DNA from 3 places in the Nocardioides sp. JCM 18998 genome. Region 3 is predicted to be linked to each of the others. Evidence: riboswitches for the same ligand, from Rfam matches in the RefSeq annotation. Region 3 holds a riboswitch; each other region holds the start of a gene.
What was found. Region 3 has a riboswitch for cyclic di-AMP ahead of ACZ5L9_RS15940 (transglycosylase family protein). Riboswitches for the same ligand answer to the same signal wherever they lie in the genome.

Region 1 (7,490 bases), 1.0 Mb from region 3:
CTCGGCCAGGACGCAGGGCGTCCGGGAGGCCTTGCGGGCGAGCCGATCGGAGCACTGCCGCACCGGGAAGGTGTCGTGCAGCACCTGCAGCGCCTTCTCAGCGACCCTCTTCGAGGAGAAGGGGCCGAGATAGTCGGCCTCGTCGTCGAGGACGCGCTTGACCAGGGAGAGCCGCGGCCACGGCTCGCGAGTGAGCTTGACGAAGTGCATCTTCTCGGGGAACCGCGAGCGCCGGTTGTAGCGCGGCTTGTGCTCGGCGATCAGGCGCAGCTCGCGGATCTGGGCCTCCAGGGTGGTGGCGCACTCGATGCCGGTGACCGTGCTAGCCAGCCCCACCATCTCGCCCATCCGGGAGCGGGTCTCGGAGGCGGTGAAGTAGGACCGGACCCGGGTGCGGAGGTCGCGGCTGGTGCCGACGTAGAGGACGCGCTCGCGGTCGTCGCGGAACAGGTAGACCCCCGGGGCGTGCGGCAGCGTCTCGGCCAGGTGACGCTTCTTGCGCTGGGCGGTCGAGACCCGGGCGGAGAAGGTCTGCAGCTCCTCGAGGGTGTGCACGCCGAGCCCGCCGAGCCGCTCCATCAGCCCGTGCAGCACGTCGACGGTCGCCCGGGCGTCGGAGAGGGCCCGGTGGTTGGGCTCGGTGCCGGCGTGGAAGAGCCGGGCCAGCGAGGAGAGCTTGCAGTTGGGCGCGTCGTCGCGGGTGATCACGCGACGGGCCAGCTTGGCGGTGTCGACCACCTCGAAGGCGGGCCAGGGGCGGCCCTGCGCGCCCGCGAAGTGCTTGAGGAAGCCGACGTCGAACGGCGCGTTGTGGGCGACCAGCACGCAGCCCTGGGCAAACTCCAGGAACGCCGGCAGCGCCGACTCGATCCCCGGAGCGTCCGCGACCATCGTGTTGCTGATGCCGGTCAGGACCGCGATGAACGGAGGGATCGCGGTGTGCGGGTTGACCAGCGTCTGGAACTCGCCCAGGATCTCGCCCCCGCTGACCTTGACCGCGCCGATCTCGGTGATCATCGAGCCGCCCTCGGCGGATCCGCCGGTCGTCTCCAGGTCCACCACGCAGAAGGTGATGTCGCGCAGCGGGCGGCCCAGCTCGTCGAAGCTGCGCTGGGTCTCCCACGCGCTCGACGATCGGGGCGGTGCCGGTGCTGCGGTGCTCATGTCGGTGACCGTAGACGGGGCCACCGACAATTCGGGGAGGGCACGCGCGGGCGCCGCCTATCCTTCTGCGGTGACCACCCTGGCAGACCTCCCGGAGCCGGTGCGCGCCCGGATCGCCGCGCTGGCCGCGGCCGTGCTGCCCCAGGTGCCCGACCTGCCGGCCCCGCTGCGCCGCGTCGCGGCGTTCACACCCGCGCGCCGCGCCAAGAGCGGCGGCACCACGATCCTGGCCGCGCTCGATCAGGACGCGGAGGACGAGGGCGGCCTGCGCGAGCGGGTCGGCGCCCAGCTGCGTGCCGCCGCGGTGCCCGCCGGGACGGATCCCGCCGAGGCGGCCGGGTACGCCTGGCTGACCCGGCCCGACGGCTGGTCCGAGCAGGTGGAGACGGGGATCGCCGCGCTCCAGGCCCGTCCCGCGGCTGCCGAGCAGGACGCCGCCCGCCTCCAGCTGCGGGTCGACCGGCTCGAGGCGGAGCTCCAGGAGGTCCGCGAGCGCCGGCGTACGGACGCGGAGAGCGCCAAGCAGGAGAACAACCTGCTGCGGCGCCGGCTCGGTGAGGCCCGCGCCAGCAGCCGGGGCGCCCTGGCGGGGGTCGAGGAGTCGATCGCCGCGGCTCGGGCGGCCCAGGCCGAGGCGGAGGCGAGCGCGGAGTCGCTCGCCCGCGAGGTGCGTCAGCTCCGCGCCCGGGTCACCCAGCTCGAGGCCGAGGCCGGCGAGGGCCGCCGCGCCGCCCGCAGCGAGCGGGACGCCGCGACCGTACGGGCCCGCCTGCTGCTCGACACCCTCCTGGAGGCCACCTCGGGACTGCAGCGTGAGCTGGCACTGCCGCAGACCGGCGGCACGCCGGGTGAGGGCGTCGAGGCCGGCTACGCCGTCACCGAGCCGCCGGAGACGGGACGCGCCCGGACGGTGGCGAGCATCGGCGAGCTCGAGGGCTACCTGGCCATGCCGCGGGTCCGGCTGATCATCGACGGCTACAACGTCACCAAGCAGGCCTGGCCGACCTCGGCCCTGGACGCTCAGCGGATCCGGCTGATGCAGGCGCTCGCGCCGCTGGTCGCGCGTACCGGTGCGGAGACGACGGTCGTCTTCGACGCGGCGACGGTCCCGGGGGCGGCGGCACGCCACGTCGCCGGCGCGCCGCGCGGGGTCCGGGTGGTCTTCAGCCCGCCCGGGGTGATCGCCGACGACGTCATCCGGGACCTCGTGGCCGCCGAGCCGAGCGGACGGGTGCTGCTGGTGGTCAGCGACGACCGGGCGGTCGCGCGCGACGTCGCGCTCAGCGGAGGTCGGCCGGTGCCGGCAGCTCTGCTGCTGCAGGCGGTGCGCTGAGCGCTGGTCGCCGCTCCAGGTAGCCGACGGTGACGTGCACGCCGAGCGCCAGCAGGATGCCGACGGCCTCGTCGAGCACGTAGTGCTCGCCGTAGAGGAGCAGCGTGAAGCACATCAGCGCCGGGTAGGCCAGCGCGAGCCAGCGCCACCAGCGGGTGCCCCGGCTGATCGCGAACAGCGCGACCAGCATCGCGGTGGCGGCGTGCAGGGAGGGCATCGCGGCGACCGGGTTGGTCAGCGGCCCGTCGAGGATCCGGGTGAGGCGCAGCCCGAAGCCGGACCAGCCCCGGGTCGGCGCCGCCAGGATGGGCGAGGAGAGCAGCCCGTCGCGCGAGGCCATCCACGGCGGCGCCATCGGGAAGACCACGTAGCCGACCAGCCCGGTCAGGTTGAGGGCGACGAAGCGGGTCATCCACTGCTTCCACACCGGCCGGTCGCGCATCCACAGCACCCACGCCAGCACCCACGCGGTGATGAAGTGGGACAGGTACGTCGTGGTCAGCACCGTGTCCATCCACGTGCCGCCCTGAGGTCCGCAGGGCCCGCCGCAGATCCCGTACTGCAGGCGCTGGGCGAGGATCTCGCCGCCGCCCAGCCAGCGGTCCACCTCGATGGCCGGCTCGAAGTGCACCGGCAGGCCGAGCAGGTAGACCAGGCCGTAGCTGTAGGTGTAGGCAAGCAGGAAGAGGACGGGCAGGGCCCAGTCCCGGGCGAAGCCCAGGTGGGAGCGGACCGGCGCGTCGACGCGGCAGGCGATCGCCCCACCCCACAGCCAGAGGAACAGCGCGAGCGGGTCGGACGGCACGCCGATGGTCACGCTCCAGACGGTCAGGAGCGCGAGGTAGACGACGACGGCGAGGACGCGGCGGGTCCGCAGCCGAGACCAGAGCCGGGACCACATGGCGACAGTCTGGCCCGCACCGCAAGAGCCCGGGGCGCCCGGGTCCCGTCGCGACACGGGGCGATAAGGGGCGACACGCCGGCCGACTCACTGGCCGACACGCCGGCCGACTCACTGGCCGACTCGCTGGGGCAAAACTGTCAGGGGTCCCTGCGAGCGTCCCCGACATGAGCACAACGATCGACTGCGGCACCTGCGTGGTGCGAGGACTGGAGTGCCACGACTGCGTGGTGACGGTGCTGCTCGGCATGCCGCCCGAGCTGACCATGGGGGACGAGGAGCGCCGCGCGCTCGAGGTCCTCGCCGACGGCGGGCTGGTGCCGCCGCTGCGTCTCGTCGAGCCGACGGAGGGTCCCATCGTGGAGTCCGCCTGATGCTGCTGGGCCGGATGTGGCCTCTGTGACGAATGAGGCGCAACACGCCGCCCCAAGCGATTGGCACGGTCGTGTCGGCCTCGGTTATGGTCTAGGGCACTTGGTGCTCGACGCTGCGGATCACACAGATTCGCGCGGGCACCGCGCTGAGTCGTGAGTCGCTCTCCGGAGCGGGGCGCGAGCCGGGGAACCATCGACGGCCTGGCCGTCATCTGGGGTGAATCTCCCGCGAGGCGTGTCCACCCAGGACACGAGGAGCAGGGGTAGGACATGTCGTGTCCGAATCCGTCAGCTCACCCGGTAGGCGTACGACAGAACAAGGGAGAACGCCCGCTCGTGACCCACGGCCGGAACCGACTCATCGCTGCTGGTGTTGCGACGCTCGCCGTCGCTGGAGTCGTCGGGATGCTTCCCAGCAACCCCGCCCAGGCAGCCCCGTCCATCAAGGACGTCCAGGCGAAGGTCGACGACCTCTACCGCCAGGCCGACGTCGCCGGCGAGCGCTTCGACGCCGCCAACCTGCGCCTCAAGCAGCTCCGTGCCGAGCTGGTCGACCTCCAGGCCGACCAGAAGCACCAGGGCCAGCAGCTCAGCGGCGTGCGCGACCAGGTCCGCGACTCCGTGCTGGGCCAGTTCGAGGGCTCGAACATGTCAGCGGTCGGCCAGGTCGTCACCAGCGACGACCCCAAGGCGTTCCTCGCCGGGCTCTCCACGATGTCGGCCTACGACGGCATCCAGAACAGCCTGCTCACCGACTACGCCAACCAGGTCAACGCACTCGAGCTGCGCCGTGAGGCGACCGCCAGCCGCACCGACCAGGTCGCCGCGACCGAGGCCGACCTCAAGAAGGCCAAGGCCGAGATCGACGACAAGCTCGCCGAGGCCAAGAAGGTGCTCGACGGCCTCCAGGCCGAGCAGCGCGAGGCCCTGCTCTCGCGTGACTCCACCCGCGTCTCCGCCTCCGACATCGGCGCGAGCGGCAGTGCCGCTGCCGCGATCGACTTCGCGATGGCCCAGGTCGGCAAGGCCTACGTCTACGGCGCGGCCGGCGACAGCGCCTACGACTGCTCCGGCCTGACCATGCGCGCCTGGGGCGCCGCCGGCGTCTCGCTGCCGCACTCCTCGGCCGCGCAGTACAACTCCGGTCGCCACATCTCGGAGTCCGAGCTGCAGCCGGGCGACCTGGTCTTCTACTACAGCCCGATCAGCCACGTCGGCATGTACATCGGCAACGGCCTCATCGTGAACGCCGAGAACCCGAGCGTCGGCGTCAAGGTCACCGGCCTGCACGACATGCCGTACGTCGGCGCCGTCCGCCCGGGCTGACGCCCGCCTGAGCCTTCCTCGACCCGCGCGACCACGGGTCTGATTGACTCGCGCCATGACTGACACGGACCGCCCCTCAGCACGAGGGGCGGTCCGCAGTCGTCTGCGGCTCGTCATCGTCGCCGGGGTGGTGATGATCGCGGCCGTGATCGGCCTGTCGATCCGGCATGCGCACGACGACACCTACGTTGTGCCGACCTCCAACGGCTCCGAGCACGCCGCCGCCGAGCAGCCGACCGCTGCCGCGGCCGCGCTCGCCGCGTGGCAGCGGGCGATCGCGGACGGGCACTCGGACGCGGCCCCCGGCACCGCGGCCCGGACCGCCGCCGAGAACGCCGGCCGGCTGCGCGTGCAGGACTTCACCGCGCGCTACATCGCCCCCGCCGGTGCGGTCGCGGCCGACGGCTCGTGGACCGCCGACGTGGCGCTGACCTGGCGTTTCGGTGGCGTCGATGCCGTGACCGCGAGCGAGGACGTCGGAGTGACCTTCGCCCCGTCCCCGGGCGGTGTCGAGATCACCGCCTTCGGCGGCGCCGGGGACCGGCTGCCGATCTGGCTCAGCGGGCCGGTCGAGGTCAGGCGTACGGCCGACACGATGGTGGTGCTCGCCGGCTCCGGCGCTGCAGCCCAGCAGCGCGCCGAACGCTTCGACACCCTGGCCACCCGTGCCGTCGCGACCGTGCGCCGCGTGCTGCCGTGGCCGCATCCGGGCCTGGTCCTCGAGATCCCGGCCGACCAGTCCGGGCTCGAGCAGATGATGGGCGCGAAGGCCGACAGCTACCACGGGGTCGCCGCGGTGACCGCGACCGTCGACGGCAGTGCGTCCGGGCCGGTGCACGTGCTCGTCAATCCGCAGGTGATCGGCGGTCTCAACAGCCAGGGCGCCCAGATCGTGCTCAGCCACGAGGCCACCCACGCCGCCACCGCGGTGGCCGGCAACACCACCATGCCGTCGTGGCTGTTGGAGGGCTTCGCCGACTACGTCGCGCTGCGCGACGTCCCGCTCCCGCTCACCACCACCGCCCGCCAGATCATCGCGGACGTCCGCGCCGACGGCGCCCCGCATCATCTCCCCGGCGCGGCCGAGTTCGACGACCAGTCCGAGAGCTTCGGCGCGGAGTACGAGGCCGCCTGGCTGGCCTGCCGTCAGCTCGCGCGGATCGCCGGTGAGCCGGCGCTGGTGCGGCTCTACGACGACGTCCGCGACGGTGCCACGCTGGACACCGCGATGCGCCGCGACACCGGTCTCGGCGTCGCCGCCTTCACCGCGCGCTGGCGCGAGGAGCTCACGGAGCTGGCCCGATGACGAGCTGGGTGCGGCGCCTCTCGCTGATCATGGCCCTCGGGGGAGCGGTGGCCTTCGTCGTCCTCGCCGCCGTGCTGGTGCCGTGGCATCCCTACCCCGGTGGCGCGCTCCAGGTCCCCGACGCCCGCACGGTCTTCACCCCGGAGCAGCTGGAGCGCGCCACGGCGTACTCCCACGTCGTCCGCTGGCTGGGGCGCAGCTCGCTGCTGGTCTCCCTGGCGGTCGCGTGCCTGCTCGGCTTCAGCCGCTTCGGGCGGGCCGTCGCGCGACGCCTGCGCGGGCCGTGGTGGCTGCGCGCGGTCGTGCTGGTCCTGCTGGTGGCCGTGATCGGCCGGCTGGCCACGCTGCCGTTCGGCATCGCGATCCAGCGCGAGCAGCGGCACTACGGGTTGTCGCGGCAGAGCTGGGCGGCCTACCTCCAGAACGCCGCCATCGACACCCTCGTCGGTGTGGTGGCCACCTCGATCGCGGTCGTCGTGCTGCTCGCCATCGCACGGCGCTGGCCGCGGGCATGGCCGGCGATCGCGGGCACCGTGCTGGCGGCGCTGGTGCTGATCGGCTCATTCGTCTACCCCGTGCTGGTCCAGCCGCTCTTCAGCGACTTCACCTCGCTGCCACAGGGCGATCTGCGCACCCAGATCATGCAGATCGCCGATGAGGAGGGCGTCCGGCTCGACGACGTCCTGGTGGCCGACGCATCGCGGCGCACCACCCAGATCAACGCGTACGTCACCGGCTTCGGCTCCACCCGCCGCGTCGTGCTCTACGACAACCTGATCGACGACCTGCCGCGCGGCCAGGTGCTGTCGGTGGTCGCGCACGAGCTCGGCCATGCCAAGTACGACGACGTGCTGACCGGCACCCTGCTGGGCGTCGCCGCGGCCTTCGGTGCGGTCGGCGTGCTCGGCCTGCTGATCGGGCCGCTCACGCGGCGGCGGTACGGCGAGAGCGGTGCGGACTCGACGGTGCTGACCACGAGGTCGGCGGAGGTCGTCCCGCTGCTGCTGGCCCTCTTCGCCGTCGCCTCGGCGCTGTCGCTGCCGGTGCAGAACACGATCAGCCGGCAGATCGAGACGCGCGCGGACG
Region 2 (7,490 bases), 950 kb from region 3:
CGCCCGCGAGAAGCTCGCCGCGATCGGGGTGCCGTGCACGCCCGTGCTCAGCGGCAGCAAGGGTCTGCACCTCTACGCGCTGCTGGCGTCGCCGATGGCCAGCGACGACGCCACCGCTGTCGCCAAGGAGGTTGCCGAGCAGCTCCAGAAGGAGCACCCGAGCCTCGTCACCGCCACGATGACCAAGTCCAAGCGGTCCGGCAAGGTCTTCCTCGACTGGTCACAGAACGCCGGATCGAAGACCACCGTCTGCCCGTACTCGCTGCGGGGCAAGGAGCGCCCGACGGTCGCCGCTCCGATCAGCTGGGACGAGGTCGAGGCGGGGGCCGAGGACCCCCTCGCGCTGGAGCAGCTCACCTTCGGCGAGGTCCTCGTGCGGCTCGAGGAGCACGGCGACCTCTTCGCTGTTACCGCGCCGTAGAAACCTGTGGACACGGCGTGCCACCGCCGTTCGCTCGGTCGTCCTACCTTTCGGATGTGGAGATTCCGGCCGTGCCCCAGCGCCGCCCGGCGCGGGCCTGGCGCTGGCGGGTGATCGGGGTGGTGGCCGTCGCCGTGGTCGCCTTCGGGGTCCTCATCCCGGTCACACTCGGGCTGCGGGTCACGGTGGTCGGCAACGATGACCTGGCCGGTCGGGTCGACCGGGGCACGGTCCTGTTCACGCTCCGCACCACCTCGGGCGCGGTGGAGCGCGGCGACACGATCAGGTTCAAAGAGCCCGCCGACTACGGAGACAAGTCGGTGGTGCGTCAGGTCGACGGCGTCAACGACCTGGGGATCCGGACGGTGCGTACGGGCGCCATCGACCCGTGGCAGCTGCCCGCCGGCACAGCGGTGTCCAAGGTCGTCGCCAGCGTCCCGTACGCCGGCTATCCGATCCTCGGGGCCGCGGATCCGGCGGCGTGGCTGGTCCTCGCGGCGATCCTCGGATCGGGGCTGGTGGTGCTCGCCATCGCCCGGCTCGTGGTCGCGGAGCGGGGGCGCCGCCGGGGCGCTCGCGAGACGGTTGTGGCAATTGCCCGACAGACGGGCGAGTGATCCCTATCCTTCTCCCGTGAGCCATCGCGTGCTGGTCGTCGAGGACGAGGAAGACATCGCCTTCCCCCTTGTGCGCACGTTGGAGCGCGAGGGCTACGCGGTGACCTGGGTCGAGACCGGCTCGGCGGCTCTGCACGAGCTCGAGCGCGGGGCGGAGTCACCGGCCGACGTGGTCATCCTCGACCTCGGCCTGGGGGACATGGACGGCCTGGACGTGTGCCGTGAGGCCCGCTCCGGCGGCTTCGACGGCGGCATCATGATCGTGACCGCGCGCTCGGGCGAGCTCGACCGGGTGGTGGGCCTCGACTACGGCGCCGATGACTACCTGGCCAAGCCCTTCGGCCTGGCCGAGCTGCAGGCCCGGGTGCGCGCGTTGCTGCGCCGCACCGTCGGTCGAGCGGTGTCGGTCGACGGCGGCGGCCTGCGGATCGACGTCGGCGCGCACCGCGTCTACACCGAGGACCGCGAGGTCCCGCTCACCGGCAAGGAGTTCGAGGTCCTCGCCCTGCTCGCCAGCCAGCGCGGCAAGGTCGTGGCCCGCGAGCGGCTGATGGCCGAGGTGTGGGACGAGAACTGGTTCGGCTCCACCAAGACACTCGACGTCACCATCGGACGTCTGCGCAGCAAGCTCGAGGCCGCCGCGGTGACCGACAAGGTCGTCGCGGTGCGAGGAGTGGGATTCCGCCTCGAGGGCGGCCAGGAGGATGCGTAGGCGGAGCACGCCTCTCTTCGTGCTTCTCGTTCTGCTCGTCGCGTCCTTCGGCTACCTCCTGCGCACCTGGTCGGTGGAGCACAGGGTCCGTGACCACGACGACCTCCTGATCAGGCAGACAGCCGCGGCGATCGCCGTCGCTGTCCACGAGCGCCGCGACGACGGCGGGGTGATCAACGCCGAGTTCCTGCGCCCGTTCCTGGAGGACGGGACCGGGGTGCGCTACCACGCCGTCGACGGTGCCGACATCGAGGTTCGCTCGACCGGCTTCTCGGGTCCGCTCGGCCCGGACGACGGCACCGCGAACCTGTGGGCCACGGTCAGCATCGACGACGGCGGCTACGTCCTGGTGAGCGAGGACGACCACGTCCCCCACGATGTGGCCTGGCCGAGCACCGCCACCCTGCTGCTCGCCCTGCTTGCGGTCGGAGCGCTGTCCACCCTCGGGGGGATCGCCCTCGCCCGGGCGTACGAGCGGCCGTTCCACCAGCTCGCCGAGGCGGCGGCGGCGCTGGGGCGGGGCCGCTTCCAGCTCGACCTGAGACCCAGCAACGTCCCGGCCGCCAATGAGATCGCCTCGGCGCTGGAGGCCAGCGCCCAGCAGCTCCAGGACCGGATGGAGACCGACGAGCGGCTGGCCCAGCGTGCCTCGCACGTGCTGCGGACCCCGCTGACCGGCCTGCGCCTCGAGCTCGAGGAGGCCGCTCTCGACGAGGACCTCAAGCCCGAGACCGCGGCCGCGCTGCAGCGCTCGCTCGCCCGGGTCGACCAGCTCGACGCGGTCACCGGCGAGCTGGTGGCGCTGGCCCGCCATCGGGCCCTGGTGGCCGACGCCGCGATCGAGCTCGGGACGCTGGCCCGCCAGCTCACCCAGCGCTGGGCCGACGAGCTCGATACGCAGCACCGCACCCTGACCGCGGCGATCGAGGGCGACGCCACCACGACCTACACCCCGGGACCCGTCGAGCAGATCCTCGAGCTGCTCCTCGCCGACCTGGAGCATCGCAGCGCCGGGGACGTCAGGCTGGTCTTCGCCGCCGGCTCCGACGGTCACCTGCGGATCACGATCACCGCCGAGTCGGCGATCGCGGTGCGCAAGGCGAGCACCTCGCCGCTGCTGCGCGCCCGTACGGTCGCCGTCGCGCTGGGCGGACGACTGGAGGGCGAGTACGCCGAGGGTGGTGTGGAAGTGGTCCTCCCGCGGCGATGAGCACACCGGGATGAAAGGATGCGCATCATGACGACCTCGCGGCCGATCGAGACCTGGCTGACCGACATGGACGGCGTGCTCGTCCACGAGGAGGTGCCGCTGCCCGGCGCCTCGGAGTTCATCGAGGCGCTGAAGGCCACCGGCCGGCGCTTCCTCGTGCTCACCAACAACTCGATCTTCACCCCACGCGACCTGCGCGCACGCCTGCTCGGCAGCGGCATCGACGTGCCGGAGGACGCGATCTGGACCTCGGCGCTCGCGACCGCGAAGTTCCTCGCCGACCAGCGCCCCGGCGGCTCGGCGTACGTCGTCGGCGAGGCCGGCCTGACCACCGCCCTGCACGACGTGGGCTACGTGATGACCGACCGCAAGCCGGACTACGTCGTGCTGGGGGAGACCCGCACCTACTCGTTCGAGGCGATCACGCGAGCGATCCGGCTGATCGAGGGCGGCGCGCGCTTCATCGCCACCAACCCCGACGCGAGCGGCCCCTCCCAGCAGGGCACCCTGCCGGCGACCGGGTCGGTGGCGGCCCTGATCTCGACCGCGACCGGGCGCCAGCCGTACTTCATCGGCAAGCCCAACCCGCTGATGATGCGCTCCGCGCTCGACCGGATCGAGGGTCACTCGGCAACCACCGCGATGGTCGGCGACCGGATGGACACCGACGTGATCAGTGGCCTGGAGGCCGGCCTGCGGACCTTCCTGGTGCTCACCGGATCCACCCGTGCCGACCAGGTCGAGAACTTCCCGTACCGGCCCACCCACGTGGTCGACGGCGTCAAGGATCTGGTCTCGCTCGTCCAGTGAGTTGAAAAGTAAACATGTGTGAAACGCGTCACGGTAAAGGACGCGATTCACGCGGGGGATGTGACCTGGGGCACGCCTGGTCGAGTGTCCGAGTTGGATTTCGGCCGAGAGGCGTGCCTACCGTCCTGACCGCTTGCAGAGGCAAGCATCGGTCCACCGGGCACGCCGAGTCCTGTCCCTTCCGGTAACCGATCCTCGAGCTTGAAACCAGGGGCAGGAGCGGGGGACCCACGTTTTACGCCGTACGCCGGATGCCGGTGTGCGGCTCGGGGTGAAGCCGAGGCTCTGAGAGATCAGGGCACGGCCGGGCAACCTTCTCGCCCGAACCCGACAGCTCACCTCGCAGGCGTGGGAAGGACACCCACGCATGCCCACATTCATTCGCACCACCCTGGCCGCGACCGCATCGATCGGTCTGCTGGCACTTGTTCCGGCGGCTGCCCAGGCGGCCACCACCCCGGCCGCGTCGACCACGGCCACGTCCAGCACGGCCACGTCCAGCACGGCGGTGACAGCCACGGCCCCGCGCCTGACGGCCCACCAGCGCAAGGTCGAGCGCGAGCATCGGCGCAAGGTCCGCAAGCGTCACCGCGCGCACCTGCACCAGGTCCGCGAGCACCGACGCGTCGTGGCTCGCAACCACAGCGTCTACCGCGCCCTCGCGGTGGCCACGCACCAGCAGGGCGACCCGTACGTGTACGGCGCCGTCGGCCCGGGCTCGTTCGACTGCTCCGGCCTCATGCTGTTCTCGTTCCGCGCGGCCGGCATCCACCTGCCGCGCACCTCCGCGGCCCAGGCCGGCGCCGTGCGCCACATCCCGCGCTCCGCGATGCGCCCGGGCGACCTGGTCTTCTTCACCGAGGGCAGCCACGTCTACCACGTCGGCATGTTCGACGGCTGGAGCCACGGTCGTCGGATCATCGTGCACGCGCCCTACAGCGGCACCCACGTCCGCAAGGAAGCCATCTGGACCAACAGCTGGTTCGCGGGCACCGAGCGCCTCCCGCGCTGATCCCACCGCTTCACCCCACAGCTTCACCCCACAGCTTCACCCCACCGGCAGCGCCGGCGGCTCGTCCGACCCTTCGGTCACACGAGCCGCTGGCGCTGGCGTTGTTTGATCTGCTCGGCGAAGAGCGCGCGGCGCAGGGTGGTGGCGTCGCGGTTGTCGGCCTCGAGCGCGAGGACGACCTCGGTGCCCTCGTCGTGCGTGGTGACGCGATAGACCACGCCGGGCAGGGCGAACAGGTCCTCGCCGACGCTGAAGGAGGCGACCACCTCGGCGGCCTCGGGGAGGTCGGCGAGGGAGAGCCGGCAGCGCAGACCCGCCTCGCTGGCGTCCAGCATGATCCCGTCGTACGAGGTGCCGTCGTGCTCCACGGTGATCCGGCTGCTCACCGGGACCCGGACGTGCGCGCGCCGGTTGATGTGGCGCGTACGGGTGGCGCTGCTCGCCGGGCGTGTGTGCCAGACCCGGACCGGGCCGTCGACGGCGCTGCCGACGATGACGAGCACGAGCTCGCACAGGCCGGCGGTGGAGGTCCAGCACACCGTGATCTCGGTGCCCTCCATGGACCGGGCGCGGCTCATCAGCTCGAACGGCGTGGCGAGCACCAGGGCGCCGTCCTCGACGCCCTCGCTGCGGCTGGTGTACTCGGCACCCTCCGAGCTGCGGAGGATCACGGGGTGGTTCAGCGGTGGGATCTCCACGACTCTCCTTCAGGCCATGTGCAGCCGCAGGATAGGCGCGATCGGGAAGCTTCGCCCGCGACACGCGAACGGCGTTACCCGAGCGTCACTCGACCGCGAGCTGCCGTGCCCGGATCTGCTCGGCGAAGACCGCGCGTCGTACGGCGGTGGCGGTGCGCTCGTCGTCCGGCAGGCTGATGATCAGCTCGGTGTCGGAGCCCGACGGCGTGCTGCGGAAGATCGTGCCCTTGAGGGCGAAGTCCTGGCCGCCGAGGGTGAACATCACCCGCACCCGCCGCGGCTCGTCCGGCGCGGCGTCGTGCTCGGAGGTGGACTCGGGCGTCGGCTCGGGCAGCCGCTCGCGCACGAGGCAGCGCACTGCCGCCTCGCTGATGTCGAGCATCGAGGCGGCGACCTCCGCGCCGTCGATCTCGATGACCAGGGCGATGGCGACGGCGACCCGGACGTGCGCGCGCCGGTTGGCCCGACGGGCGGGGCCGGTGGGTACCGCGTGCCAGATCCGGACCTTGCCGTCGACGGAGCGCTCCGTCACCCGTACGGGCAGGGAGTGCAGGCCACCATCGCTGGTCCACTGCACGTCGAACGGACGGCCCACGTCGAGCGTGGTGTCGAGCGGGAGGCCGAACGGCCGGGCCAGGGTGAGGCCACCACCGTCGACACCCTCGACGCGACTGGCGTAGTCGCCCTCCTCGCCCCGCAGGAGAACGGGCTGGTTCACGTCCGGGCTTTGCACGGACCCATCATCGGCGATCCGGCGCCGGATCAGTGCTAAACGCGCCAAGTCGAGGTCACGTTCCTGTCACTTGACCACGAGTTATCCACAGAACGTTGTCGTCGGTTTCGCTGGCCGCTGCGGCGGAGAGAGAGCGGGCATGGGGATGTCGCCATCGGTCGACGTGCTGGCCGACCAGCAGCTGGTCGAGCTGCTCGACGCGCAGCTGCGCGAGCTGGTCCGCCGCGAGGCGGTCGATCCGCAGCGCGAGGGCGCTGTCGTACGGCGCCTCGCCGAGGCCGTGGTCCGCGCTCACGACGAGCGCTCCCTGACCGGCGCGGTCCTGCCCGTCCCCGACCCCCAGGCCGTGGTCGCTGAGCTGATCGCCCGCGTCGCGGGCTTCGGGGTGCTGCAGCCCTACCTCGACGACGACGAGGTCGAGGAGGTCTGGATCAACGACGTCTCGAAGGTCTTCATCGCCCGCAACGGTCGCCACGAGCTGACCAACCTGGTCCTGGACCCGCAGCAGGTGACGGAGCTGGTCGAGCGGATGCTCAAGGTGTCGGGGCGCCGGCTCGACCGCTCGACGCCGTTCGTCGACGCGACCATGCCGGGCGGCCACCGGCTGCATGTGGTGCTGGAGGGGATATCCCGGGGCTTCTCCGCGGTCAACATCCGCAAGTTCACGATGCGTGCCACCCGCCTGGCCGACCTGGTCGAGCTCGGCTCCCTCACCGCACCCGCCGCTGCCTTCCTGGAGGCGAGCGTCCGCGCCGGGCTCAACATCCTCGTCGCCGGCGGGACGCAGGCCGGCAAGACCACCATGCTGAACTGTCTGGCCGCCGCGATCCCCGGCGCCGACCGGGTGATCAGCGCGGAGGAGGTCTGGGAGCTGCGCTTCCCGCATCCCGACTGGGTCGCGATGCAGACCCGGCAGGCCGGTCTGGAGGGCACCGGCGAGGTGCGCCTGCGCGATCTGGTGAAGGAGTCGCTGCGGATGCGGCCCTCGCGGATCATCGTCGGCGAGGTGCGCGCCGAGGAGTGCCTCGACCTGTTGCTGGCGCTCAACAGCGGGATCCCGGGGATGTGCACGATCCACGCCAACTCCGGGCGCGAGGCACTGGTCAAGGTCTGCACGCTCCCGCTGCTGGCCGGCGAGAACATCTCACCGAAGTTCGTGATCCCGACCGTCGCCTCGAGCGTCGACCTGGTCGTCCATCTCGGCATGGACGCCCGCGGCGTGCGTCGGGTGAACGAGATCGTTGCCGTCCCGGGCCGGGTCGAGAACGACATCATCG
Region 3 (7,490 bases):
CGGCCGTAATAGGACTCGAACTCGGCCTGCGGCACCATCGCCTCCTCGCCGCGACCTCCCCGGCCTGCGCCGCGACCGCCTCGGCGCGATCCACCGCTCACGTGCGCCTCCCGAGGAACGAGGCGATCCCGAGTCCGATCATCCCGGCCGCGGCCATGCCGACGTGCTTCCAGATGGAGCCCAGGTCGCGGGTGGTGACGACCGGGTCCGGCGGCAGGCCGTACACCTCCGGCTCATCGAGCAGCAGGAAGAACGCCCCGTCGCCGCCGACCCCGTCCTCCGGGTCGTGGCCGTACAGGCGCGCGACGTCGACGCCCTGGGCGTGGAGCTCCTCCACCCGCCGATCGGCGCGCTCGCGCAGCTCGCTGAGCTCACCGAACTGGATCGACTCGGTGGGGCATGCCTTCGCGCACATCGGGGTCTCGCCGACCTTGAGCCGGTCGTAGCACATCGTGCACTTCCAGGCCCGGCCGTCGTCGTGGCGCACGTCGATGACGCCGTACGGGCACGAGGGGACGCAGTAGCCGCAGCCGTTGCAGATGTCGGGTTGCACGACGACCGTGCCGAACTCCGTGCGGAACAGCGCCCCGGTGGGACAGTTGTCGAGGCAGCCGGCGTGGGTGCAGTGCTTGCACACATCCGAGGACATCAGCCAGCGCAGCTCGGTGGTGCCGGTCTCGAAGCCGGGCGGCGACATCGCCGGCATGCCCAGGTCGACCGCAGGCGCGGTCGGCTTCTCGATGAAGGCGACGTGGCGCCAGGTGCTCGCGTTGAGGCTCTGGGTGTTGTCGTACGACATGCCGGTGAGCAGGAACCCGTCGTCGGGCACCATGTTCCACTCCTTGCACGCCACCTCGCAGGCCTTGCAGCCGATGCAGATCGAGGTGTCGGTGAAGAAGCCCATCCGCGGCGGATGATCCTCGCCGTAGCCGGCGTCGGACTGGACGTCGTCGAGCGGTCCGAAGATCGACCCGCCGAACAGCGATGCGGGAGTGAAGGTCATGTCTCCTCCTCGGTCTCGGTGCGGCCGTCGGCGGGAGCCGCGTCGCCCTCCTCGCCCAGGACCCGCCCGGGCGCGTGCGTGGTGCCGATGCCGGCACGGTGACGGTAGTCCGCCACGAAGGCGATGAGGTCCGGTCCGCGCGGGCGCCGTCCGGGCCTGATGTCGCAGGTGCCCACCTTGTCCTGGATGTAGACGTTGGGGTCGGTGGTGACCCCGACCAGGTCGTTCGGCGAGTCGCCGGGAACGAGTCCGTTGGGTCCCCAGTGATACGGCAGGCCCACCTGCTCGACCCACTGGTCGCCGACCCTCAGCGAGCGCAGCCGGTCGGTGACCAGCACCCGCGCCTCGATCGCGGCGCGCGAGGTGACGATGGTGACCCAGTCACCGTGGGTCAGCCCGCGCTCTGCGGCCAGCCGCGGCGAGACCTCGCAGAACGGCTCGGGCTGGAGCTCGGTCAGGTACGGCAGCGTGCGGCTCATCGCGCCCGCGGTGTGGTGCTCGGTGAGCCGGTAGGACGTGTAGACGTACGGGAACACGTCGCTGAAGTTGGGGTTGAGCGGGTTGGTGTCGTCGGCCACCCACTTGCTCACCGGGTTGCTCTGCTGGCCGTACAGCGCGTTGCGCACCGGCGACTCGGCCGGCTCGAAGTGCGTCGGCAGCGGCCCGTCGGCCAGGCCGAGCGGCGCGAAGAGCCAGCCCTTCCCGTCGGTCTGCATGATGAACGGATCGGTCCCACCGATCGCGTCCGGTCCCTTCGCCCCCTCCGGCGGGACGTAGTCGGGCCGCCGGTCGGCGATGAAGTCCGGGACGTCGGAGCCGGTCCACTTCCCGGCCTCCTCGTCCCACCAGACCAGCTTCTTGCGCTCGCTCCACGGCGTGCCGTCGGGCGCGGCCGAGGCGCGGTTGTAGAGGATGCGCCGATTGGCCGGCCATGCCCAACCCCACTCCGCGGCGGTCTGGTCCTGCTCCCAGTGCGGCTTGCGCCGGCGTGCCTGGTTCACCTCGTCGGCGTACACGCCGCAGTAGATCCAGGTGCCGCAGCGGGTCGAGCCGTCCGGCTTGAGCTGGGTGTAGGACGACAGCGCCTTGCCGTCGGCGTCGGTGCCGTTGATCTCACGCAGCACCGCCTCGGCGTCGATCTCACCCTCGTCGTCGAGCGGGTAGTCCCAGGTGAGATCGAGCAGCGGACGGTTCATCTCGTCGGCGGCCTCGGTGGCGTCGGCGCCCAATAGCTCCTTGATCCGCTTGCCGAGCAGATAGTAGAAGTGCAGGTCGCTCATCGCGTCGCCCGGCGGCGGCACGGCCTTGTCGCGCCACTGCAGCATCCGCTGGGTCTGGGTGAACGAGCCGGACTTCTCCACGTGCGAGGCGGCCGGGAGGAAGAAGACCTCGGTGCCGATCTTGTCGGTCTCGAGCTCGCCGGTCTCGATCTCGGGCCCGTCCTTCCAGAAGGTGGCCGACTCGATCATCTGCATGTCGCGCACGACGAGCCAGTCGAGGTTGGCCAGGCCCATCCGCTGCATCTTGCCGTTCGCGCTGCCGACGGCCGGGTTCTGACCGACGAGGAAGTAGCCCTTGCAGCCGCCGTCGATCATCAGCTTCACACTGGCGTAGGTGGAGTGATCGCCGGTGAGCTTGGGCAGGTAGTCGAAGCAATAGTCGTTCTCGGCCGTGGCCGCCTCGCCCCACCACGACTTCAGCAGGCTGACGGTGTAGTTGCGTACGTTGCCCCAGAACCCGGCCTTGCCCTCCTGCCCCGACAGCAGGCTGTCGAGGTCGTGGTGCAGTGCCGCGTGCGGCATCGCGATGTAGCCGGGCAGGATGTTGAACAGCGTCGGGATGTCACTGGCGCCCTGGATGCTGGCGTGTCCGCGCAGCGCCATCACGCCACCGCCGGGACGGCCGATGTTGCCGAGCAGCAACTGCAGGATCGCGGCCGTCCGGATCATCTGGGCACCGGTGCTGTGCTGGGTCCAGCCGACGGCGTAGCAGAACGCGGCCGTCCGCTCCCGACCCGAGTTGGCGACCAGGGCGTCGGCGACCCGCCCGAAGTCCTCCGGCCCGATGCCGCAGACCTCCTGCACCATCTCCGGGGTGTAGCGGGCGTAGTGCCGCTTGAGGATCTGGTACACGCAGTTCGGGTGCTGCAGTGTCTCGTCCCGCGCCGGCTTGTGGTCGACGGGCGGGCCGCCCGAGCCGTGCGTCTCCGAGACCGCCATCTCGTGCGACTCGCGGTGGTGCTCCCCCGACGTGGACGCGTCGCTGGCCGCGCCCTCCGCGCTCTGCCCGGCCGGCTCGTCGTCGGTGCCGGGACGCGGCGCATACGCCCAGGTCGCGGGGTCGTAGTGCCCCTCCTCGGGATCCCAGCCGGAGAAGAGGCCGTCGAGGTCCTCGGTGTCCTGGAAGCGCTCGTCGATGATCGCGGCCGCGTTGGTGTACGCGACGACGTAGTCGCGGAAGTCCAGCTCGTTGCTGACGATGTGGTTGACCAGGGCGCCGAGGAACACGATGTCGGAGCCGGCCCGGATCGGGACGTGCTGATCCGCGAGCGCGGAGGTGCGGGTGAAGCGCGGGTCGACGTGGATCACCCGGGCGCCGCGCTTCTTCGCCTCCACCACCCACTGGAAGCCCACGGGGTGGGCCTCGGCCATGTTGGAGCCCTGGATGACGATCAGGTCAGCGTTCTGCAGATCCTGCAGGTAGGTGGTGGCCCCACCCCGGCCGAACGAGGTCCCCAGACCGGGAACCGTGGAGGAGTGTCAAATACGGGCCTGGTTCTCGATCTGGATGGCGCCCATCGCGGTGTACAGCTTCTTCATGAGGTAGTTCTCCTCATTGTCGAGAGCTGCACCGCCGAGGCTGGCGATCCCGAGCGTGCGGCGCGTACGGCGCCCCTCGGGGTCGTCCCACTCCCAGAACTGCTTGCGGGTCTTGATCACGCGTCGGGCGATCATGTCGATCGCGGTGTCGCGGTCGAGGTCCTCCCACTCGGTGCCGTAGGGGCGGCGGTAGCGGACCTTCGTGACGCGCGAGGCGCTGGTGACGAGCTGCTTGCTGGCGCTGCCCTTGGGGCACAGCCGCCCGCGGGAGACCGGGCTGGCCGGGTTGCCCTCGATCTGGATGACCCGGTCGTCCTTGACGTAGACCTTCTGCGCGCAGCCGACGGCGCAGTAGGGACACACCGAGTCGACGGCACGGTCGGCGTCGGCGATGCGGGGCTCGAGGCCCTGGCTGCGCCGCGACTGCGCGGCCGCACCACGACCGAGCCGGTCGGGACCGGTCAGCTGCCGCAACAGGGGCCATCCGAGGAACGCCGTCACGTCAGCCAGGTAACCACATGCCCCGCGTCGAGACCAGGGTCCCGGGCCGGACCGGGTGCGGTGCGCGCACGACCGCGCGGGTCGTCGCACTAGATTGCTCTCGGAGGCGTTCCTCGGCTGGTGCCGGGCGCGGTCCTCAAAACCGTAGTGGCCGAGCATCTCGGTCAGGCGGGTTCGATTCCCGTCCGCCTCCGCCAGCGTGCACGACGACGTACGGGCGGCCACCCCGAGAGAGGTGCGGCCGCCCGTACGCGCTGGAGGGGTGCGCTCAGCGCACGCCGATGCGGGCCGAGCACGCGGGCCAGGCGCCCCAGCCCTGGCTGTGCCTGATCCGCTCCGCGACCTTGATCTGCTGGCGCTTCGAGGCCTGGTGCGGCAGGGCCGCGAAGCGACCGCCGCCGTTGGCCCGCCAGGTGCTCGGGCTGATCTGCAGCCCGCCGTAGTAGCCGTTGCCGGTGTTGATGTGCCAGCGGCCGCTGGACTCGCACTGGGCGAGCCGCTCCCAGGTGTGGGTCTTGACCGCGTGGCTCGGCCCGGCGATCGCGACGACCGGGGCGATGGTGGCGACCGAGAGGACGGCCGCGGACAGCATGGTGCGCATGCGCATGACGATTCTCCTGCGCGCCTGCGGAGTTAGCTGTCGGATTCGGGCGCAGTGTGCCCGGCCGCACGCAGTGCGACTTCACCCCGAGGGTCCGTGGACCCGTGGAACCTGGGTTCCCCGCTCCTGCCCGATGAGCTTGGTGTCACGCACCGGCGGGACAGGACTCGGCGTCGCACGGCGGTCGCCCCAGGGGGTCCCAGGACCCTACGAGAGTAGGCAGGGCGTCACCGGTCCGGCCAAATCGCCGGCCGCGGATGAACCGTCGCCGGGTGGGGAACCGCGCAGGTGACGCGCCCACCGCTGACGACGCGCTCGCACTCCGATCGGAGAGACCCATGTCGTTCAACACACCTCAGCAAGTCACCCAGCTCGCCATCGCCTCGGGCGAGACCAAGGCGGGCGCGACGCCTGCCAAGGCGCTCGTCGCCGGGTTCCTGGCCGGCGCCTACATCGCCTTCGGCGCCCTGGTCGCGATCAGCGCCTCGGCCGGACTCGACCCGAAGACCTGGGGCGGGATCATCACCATCGTCACCGGCGTGACGTTCAGCCTCGGCCTGATCCTCGTCGTGATCGGCGGAGCCGATCTGCTCACCGGCAACATGATGCTGGTCCCGATGGCCGCCCTGGCGGGCCGCGTCAGCCTGGCCCGGCTCGCGCTCAACTGGCTCTGGGTCGCCATCGGCAACCTCGTCGGATCCGTCTTCGTCGCCTGGCTGCTCGCCGACCAGTCCGGCCTCTTCGCCAAGGACTCCCCCAACTGGATCAGACTCGGCACCATCGCCGCCGGCAAGGGCGTCACCGAGACGCATTGGGAGCAGTTCGTCCGGGCGATCGGCTGCAACTGGCTGGTCTGCCTGGCCGTCTGGTGCGCCCTGGCGGCTGTCTCGGTCAGCGGCAAGATCCTGGCGATCGTGCCGCCGATCATGGCCTTCGTCGCGCTGGGCTTCGACCACGTCGTGGCCAACATGTTCTTCCTGCCGGCAGCGTTGATGGTCGACGCCCCCGGCGGGTTGACGTTCGGCGACACCGTGCTCAATCTGGTCTTCGCGTTCCTCGGCAACGCCGTCGGGGCCGGGGTGTTCGTGGCCGGCGGCTACTACTTCCTGTACGGCGACGCCAGCTCGGCCGGCTCGTCCGCCCGCGAGCCCGCCGGCCACTGAGGCGGCCGGTTCGCTAGCGTCGGAGCACCACGGGGGCGGCCTCGGCCGACCCCCTCCTCGCACACCCCGGGAGGTCCGGTGTCCGACGACCCGCGCCGTCGTACGCCACGCACCGACACGGTGCTGGCCAGCCCCGAGCTCACGCCGGCTCTCGGGAGTCTGGGGCGCGCCACCGTGAAGGCGGCCGTCACGGCGGCGCTCGCGGAGTGCCGTGCCGGGCGGATCGCACCCGAGGACGTCGTCGCGGCGGTCCTCGACATGCTCCCGCCCTCGGCATCGTCCCTGCGGCCCGTCATCAACGCGACCGGCGTCGTCGTGCACACCAACCTGGGCCGGGCGCCGCTGTCGGACGCCGCCGTCGAGGCCGTACGACGGGCGGCGGGCGCGACCGATGTCGAGCTCGATCTGGCGTCGGGCCGTCGTAGCCGGCGGGGCGCGGCCGCCCTGGCCGCACTCGCCGGCCGGGTGCCGGACGCCGGCGGCACCCATGTGGTGAACAACGGCGCCGCGGCGCTCGCTCTGGCCGCCTCGGTGCTGGCGCGGGGACGGGAGATCGTGATCGCCCGCGGCGAGCTCGTCGAGATCGGCGACGGGTTCCGGATCCCGGAGCTGCTGGAGTCGGTCGGCGCCAGGCTGCGTGAGGTGGGCACCACCAACCGGGTCCGGGATGCCGACTACGAGCGGGCCATCGGCGCGCAGACCGGCTTCGTGCTGAAGGTGCACCCTTCGAACTTCCGGGTCGAGGGCTTCACCTCCTCGGTCGCGATCTGCGACCTCGCCACGCTGTGCGGGGCGCGGGGTGTCCCCCTCGTGGTCGACATCGGCTCCGGGCTGCTCGAGCCGCATCCTCGCCTGCCCGACGAGCCGGACGCCACGACGGTGCTCCAGGCAGGCGCCAGCCTGGTGACCGCCTCGGGCGACAAGCTGCTCGGCGGCCCGCAGTGCGGCCTCCTCCTCGGCGCCGGCGATCTGGTCGAGCGCCTCCGGCGTGACCCGCTGGCCCGGGCGATGCGGGTCGACAAGCTCACCCTGGCCGCGCTGGAGGCTACCCTGGCCGGCCCCGAGCCGCCGGTCGCCACGGCGCTGGCCAGCCGGCCCGGGGAACTGATGACCCGTGCCCGCCGGCTGGCCGAGGCCGTCGGCGCCGAGGCCGTCGCGAGCGAGGGCCGGGTCGGAGGCGGCGGCGCGCCCGGCGTGCCGATCCCGAGCGCCGCGGTGGCGCTGCCCGCGTCGCTCGCCGTGCCGCTGCGCACCGGTCCGACGCCGGTGGTGGGCCGGGTCCAGGACGGCCGGCTGCTGCTCGACCTGCTGGCCGTTCCCGCCGACCAGGACGAGCGGATCCGGGACGCGGTGTCGATGCTGCGGGAGCGCTGATGCATGTCGTCGCCACGGCCGGCCACGTG

Region 1: it holds a riboswitch for cyclic di-AMP, as region 3 does, so the genes downstream of both, ACZ5L9_RS00310 (C40 family peptidase) here and ACZ5L9_RS15940 (transglycosylase family protein) in region 3, are expected to answer to the same signal.
Region 2: it holds a riboswitch for cyclic di-AMP, as region 3 does, so the genes downstream of both, ACZ5L9_RS11365 (C40 family peptidase) here and ACZ5L9_RS15940 (transglycosylase family protein) in region 3, are expected to answer to the same signal.

The regions. Positions count from the first base shown of each region.
Region 1 covers NZ_AP043886.1:59,018-66,507, reverse strand. Annotated here, with positions in the region: gene ACZ5L9_RS00330 (DEDD exonuclease domain-containing protein) at 1-1,164, opposite strand, end outside; gene ACZ5L9_RS00325 (NYN domain-containing protein) at 1,235-2,497, shown strand; gene ACZ5L9_RS00320 (phosphatase PAP2 family protein) at 2,445-3,398, opposite strand; gene ACZ5L9_RS00315 (hypothetical protein) at 3,566-3,772, shown strand; cyclic di-AMP (ydaO/yuaA leader) riboswitch at 3,926-4,094, shown strand; gene ACZ5L9_RS00310 (C40 family peptidase) at 4,178-5,098, shown strand; gene ACZ5L9_RS00305 (hypothetical protein) at 5,154-6,404, shown strand; gene ACZ5L9_RS00300 (M48 family metallopeptidase) at 6,401-7,490, shown strand, end outside.
Region 2 covers NZ_AP043886.1:2,429,348-2,436,837, forward strand. Annotated here, with positions in the region: gene ligD (non-homologous end-joining DNA ligase) at 1-421, shown strand, start outside; gene ACZ5L9_RS11345 (hypothetical protein) at 478-1,038, shown strand; gene ACZ5L9_RS11350 (response regulator transcription factor) at 1,055-1,750, shown strand; gene ACZ5L9_RS11355 (histidine kinase dimerization/phospho-acceptor domain-containing protein) at 1,770-2,960, shown strand; gene ACZ5L9_RS11360 (HAD-IIA family hydrolase) at 2,988-3,770, shown strand; cyclic di-AMP (ydaO/yuaA leader) riboswitch at 3,959-4,134, shown strand; gene ACZ5L9_RS11365 (C40 family peptidase) at 4,138-4,782, shown strand; gene ACZ5L9_RS11370 (PilZ domain-containing protein) at 4,860-5,480, opposite strand; gene ACZ5L9_RS11375 (PilZ domain-containing protein) at 5,566-6,213, opposite strand; gene ACZ5L9_RS11380 (CpaF family protein) at 6,353-7,490, shown strand, end outside.
Region 3 covers NZ_AP043886.1:3,377,634-3,385,123, reverse strand. Annotated here, with positions in the region: gene nrfD (NrfD/PsrC family molybdoenzyme membrane anchor subunit) at 1-101, opposite strand, end outside; gene ACZ5L9_RS15960 (4Fe-4S dicluster domain-containing protein) at 98-1,003, opposite strand; partial or broken gene fdh (formate dehydrogenase) at 1,000-3,750, opposite strand; gene ACZ5L9_RS15950 (hypothetical protein) at 3,763-4,323, opposite strand; tRNA gene ACZ5L9_RS15945 (tRNA-Sec) at 4,426-4,520, shown strand; gene ACZ5L9_RS15940 (transglycosylase family protein) at 4,592-4,930, opposite strand; cyclic di-AMP (ydaO/yuaA leader) riboswitch at 4,931-5,079, opposite strand; gene ACZ5L9_RS15935 (formate/nitrite transporter family protein) at 5,263-6,087, shown strand; gene selA (L-seryl-tRNA(Sec) selenium transferase) at 6,166-7,461, shown strand; gene selB (selenocysteine-specific translation elongation factor) at 7,461-7,490, shown strand, end outside.